2 regions of the Turicibacter sp. H121 genome follow, and region 1 is predicted to be linked to the other one. Evidence: predicted binding sites of a transcription regulator. Region 1 holds the regulator's gene; the other holds the start of a gene.
What was found. The regulator HrcA, encoded in region 1, represses chaperone genes, less so after heat shock. The targets are predictions, from matches to a motif close to TTTTAGCACTNNNNNNNNNNNAGTGCTAAAA.
Positions count from the first base shown of each region.

Region 2: the regulator HrcA is predicted to act here: its motif matches at 1,524-1,554, upstream of AT726_RS07520 (co-chaperone GroES).

Region 1 is NZ_CP013476.1:110,499-112,919, forward strand. Features, by position in the region: gene grpE (nucleotide exchange factor GrpE) at 1-379, opposite strand, end outside; gene hrcA (heat-inducible transcriptional repressor HrcA) at 392-1,414, opposite strand; gene trxA (thioredoxin) at 1,622-1,936, opposite strand; partial or broken gene AT726_RS00500 (amino acid ABC transporter ATP-binding protein) at 2,141-2,421, opposite strand, start outside.
Region 2 is NZ_CP013476.1:1,550,950-1,553,370, forward strand. Features, by position in the region: gene AT726_RS07510 (type III pantothenate kinase) at 1-423, shown strand, start outside; gene AT726_RS07515 (ECF transporter S component) at 673-1,335, shown strand; gene AT726_RS07520 (co-chaperone GroES) at 1,570-1,857, shown strand; gene groL (chaperonin GroEL) at 1,909-2,421, shown strand, end outside.

The DNA of each region.
Region 1 (2,421 bases):
GTTTAAGAGCATCTACTAATTGAGCATGGATCATTTTAAATCCTGTTAAAAATGTTTTGGTATTTTCATCTTCAACCGTACTTGATAATGCACGTTCGAAGTTATCAATTGCTGGAATAATATTTGTTACAATTGATTGCGAACGATACTTTACTTCACGTGCACGTTCTTCATTCATACGACGCTTGAAGTTTTCAAGCTCTGCCGCATTACGTAGCAATTGATCTTTTAACTCTTCAATTTGCTGCTTTAAACTTTCAGTTTCAGAGATTGTTTCAGCTGTTTCTGTTGCTTCACACTCTTCTTGGCAGCACGTTGATTCTACAGCTTCCACATTTTCTTCATTTAATTCCTCAACTGATTGGGCATCCTTATTCAATCGTCCCACCTCCTATTTATATAAATCAGACATGATTCGAGCAACTTGTTCAAGAAGTGGAATAATTTTACGATACTCCATTCGGGTCGGACCTAGTACCGCAATTTTACCAAATTCATGATCACTAATCTGATAAGGAACTGTAATTAGCGTACAATTCTCCATCGCTTTAATCTCATTCTCTTGTCCAATTTTAACCGTTAATTGATGGCCGTCTTCCTCGGCTTCTATTACTTTAACAATTTCATCAGCTTCAATCATATTAAATAAATGATACGCTTTATCTAAATCGTTAAATTCAGGTTGTTTTAAAATATTTGACTTCCCACTCAAAATATAATTTTGTTGATTTAATGACTGGGTTAAAAGTTGTAGCATCGCATACATAATTTCTTCTTTATAAGAAATAAAATCATGTAATTGATGTTCAAAACTTTCTGTCAATTTTTCATGAACATGTCCAATGTATTCTCCTACTAATAACTCATTGAGTGCTTTGATAATGCTTTCCATTCTAGTCATATCAATATTAGTTGGAAGAGTAATTGTTCGACTTTCTACATGGCCTTGATCTGTAATCAAAACAAACACCGCTTGACGTTCTGAGATTGGAACAAGTTGAATTTTTTTCACTCGACTATAATCTCTAGAAGGTCCAAGTAAAATCGATGTGTAGTTAGTCAAACTCGATAAGAGCTTCACAGCTTCTTTAATCGTTGTTTCACGTTCAAATTGTTTTTGATCTAACAATTGTCTAAATATTCCTACTTCTGGTGTTGTCTCCATCGGTTCTTGATTTACGATGAAATCTACATAATAGCGATAGCCTTTTTGACTTGGCACGCGACCACTCGATGTATGAGTTTTTTCAATAAATCCCAAATCCTCTAAATCTGCCATATCATTACGAATGGTTGCAGCAGAGAAGTTTAATTCCTCTTTTTTAGAAAGGATTCGCGAACCAACTGGTTGTGCAGTTTGTATGAACTCTTCTACAATTGCCTTTAAAACTAATATTTGACGTTCTGTTAGCAATGTAAACACCTCTTTTAGCACTCATTAACCCTAAGTGCTAATACCATTATATAAAACTCTATTAGCACTGTCAACACTATAGTGCTAATTTTTTTGTTTTTTATCTTTATTATACAAACTCAAATCAGACGTTTTCGAGATAGACGATGGCTGATAATAAAACAAAAGAAGGTACAATGCATAGTGTACCCTCTTTTTAAAATTTCATTATTTATTTGCTTCAATTAATGATAATAATGAGGCTTTAGGTTGGAAACCTACTGTTTGTTGAACTGCTTGTCCATCTTTGAATAAAATTAATGTTGGAATTGACATTACTTTATATTCAGCTGCAACTGCTGGACAGTTATCTACGTTTACTTTAACAATTTTTGCTGTTCCTTCTAACTCTGTTGCTAATTCATCTAAAACTGGTGCAATCATTTTACATGGTCCACACCAATCAGCATAGAAGTCAACTAATACTAATCCACTTGCGATTTCTTGAGCAAATGATTCTTCTGTTGCATGAATGACTGACATGTTCATTCCTCCTTTTATACCCTTTTTCTATACTTTAGTATAGCACATTTCCATGAAATTACAAATAATTTGCACTTTCCCCCATATTATCTCACATTTATCAGAATGTATCCACAAGAGCATGAACTAAAATTTTCAAAAACATGAATTTTATAGATCGTTTCATCATAACTGTCATTAAAAAATATGAACTGAATAACTCTCCTAAAGGCTCTTAGATAAATAACGATGTAAGAATTCTTTTGTACGCTCTTGCGTTGGATTGATGAAGATTTGCTCAGGTGTGCCTTCTTCAGCAATAACCCCTTTATCCATAAAGACCACACGATCACTAACCTCTTTTGCAAACCCCATTTCATGTGTTACCACAATCATCGTTAATCCTTCATCCGCTAACTGTTTCATGACATCTAAGATACCACCAACCATCTCTGGATCGAGTGCACTAGTTGGTTCATCAAACAATAACACTTCTGGATCCATAC
Region 2 (2,421 bases), 1.2 Mb from region 1:
GCAGCATATCATATTTATGGTGGTCCAGCGCTTGTTATTGATTTTGGGACGGCAACAACCTATGATTATGTCAATGAAAATGGTGAGTTTGAGTTTGGGGTCACGTCACCAGGAATTGAGATTTCTGCTCAAGCTTTATGGACACAAGCTGCAAAGTTACCTGAAATTGAAATTAAAAAGCCTGCGACGATTATGTGTCGTAATACGATTACGAGTATGCAAGGTGGATTAGTTTATGGTTATATCGGTCAAACGGAATACATTATCAAAAAAGTAAAGGAAGCTGTTGGTAAAGACATTAAAGTGGTAGCGACTGGTGGACTTGGGCGTATCATTTATAATGAAACTGATATGATTGATATTTATGATCCAGATTTAGCTTTTAAAGGAATGAAAGTTATTTATCATAAAACAAAGGGATAAGAAGATTATTGATCGTTGATAAAAAGGAATCAAATGTATTTGGTTCTTTTTTTATGTTCAGGCAAAATAAAAGGAAAATTATGGATTTGTTATTGAAAGTAATCACAGATTTAAATATAATAGGAGAAGTAATTCTACTAATGAGACTTAATGATGATCAGTTGACATCAATTAAGTAAAGCGTTAGGGGGATTAAAAATATTATTCAAGACGTTGCATTCAGAAGAAGCGACAGTGGAGGAGAAAGAAATGAATCAATCAAGTAAGAAAACCAAGTATTTAGTTTTAGTCACCGTGTTTTGTAGTATTGAGGTATTATTGATGTTTACCCCTCTTGGATTTATTCCAATTGGGCCGATGAAGGCCACAACCATGCATATTCCGGTTATTTTAGCAGGGATTTTATTAGGAATCAAAGGGGGTGCAATTACTGGTCTTGTCTTTGGGATTTCGAGTGTTGTCAATGCCACGATTAATCCAACGATTTTATCATTTGTATTTACGCCTTTTTATTCGCTTGGCGAGTATCACGGAAATTTCATGAGCTTAGTTATTGCTATTGTACCTCGTGTATTGTTAGGCGTATTAGGTGGTTTAATTTATAGTTGGTTTAAAAATCGAGATAAAAATATGATTGGCGGAGGCGTAACAGCACTATTGTGTACAGTTCTACATACGGCGATGGTATTAGGAATGATTTATATCTTTTTTGGACCAAGTTATGCAGCTGCTCAAGGGTTAGATACAACACAGTTATTAATAGCCTTAATTGGATTGGTATTTACAAATGGTCTTTTAGAAGCCTGTGTAGCTACAGTTGTAATTGTACCATTAGTAAAAGTACTAGAGCCAATGGCTCAAAAAATGGGCTTAACTCATATGAATATAAAGTTAAATAAAGTTGAACGCTAGAGCTTTAAGCTAGGAGTAATTTTCCTAGCTTTTTTTGATTCGTCAAATAATTGATTTTAGTAGGTGATTTTGATAGAAGAATAGGAATAAATGTTAATATTAAGCATATTAATCATTAGGTAGACTATAATAAAAAGGATTTTGGTTTAAAGTATTGCCATTATTTATTCATCTTTGTATAATTTATTTAATAGCACTCATATAGGTAGAGTGCTAAAACGAGGAGGGACATACATGTTAAAACCATTAAACAATAATGTTGTACTTGAGGTTGTTGAGGTTGAAAAGACAACAGCTAGTGGAATCATTCTTTCGGGAGAAGCTTCAAAACCAAAGCATTCAGAAGGAGTTGTAGTTGCCATTGGTGATGGAAAGTTATTAGATAATGGGAAACGTCATCCAATAACTGTTGAGGTGGGGCAACGTGTTATCTATAACGGATTTGGTGGAACAAAGGTCTCACATCAAGGAAAAGAATTAGTTATTTTATCCCAAGATGATATTTTAGCAATTGTTGAGTAAGTTAAATTTAGTTTAATATATTAATTTTGATTTAAGGGAGGATTTAATATTATGGCAAAAGAAATTTTATTTGCTGAAGATGCACGTCGTGCGATGATTCGTGGAGTGGATAAATTAGCGGATACAGTAAAAGTAACTTTAGGACCAAAAGGTCGAAATGTCATTTTAGAGCAAAAGTTTGGAGCACCTCAAATTATTAATGATGGGGTTTCAATTGCAAAAGAAATTGAATTAGAAGATAAGTTTGAAAATATGGGAGCTCGTTTAGTAGCTCAAGTTGCAAGCCGTACGAATGATGTAGCTGGAGATGGAACAACAACGGCAACGGTTTTAGCTCAAGCGATGATTCGTGAAGGAAATAAAAATATTGTAGCGGGAGCTAATCCAATAACGATTCGTCGTGGAATCGAGCGTGCTGTGAAAGTGGCTGTTGAAGCATTAAAGGCTAATTCTAAGCCGATAGAAGGAAAAGAATCAATTGCTAACGTAGCTGCGATTTCTGCTGCAGATGAAGAAATCGGGAAATTAATTGCTGAAGCTATGGAACGTGTTGGTAATGATGGA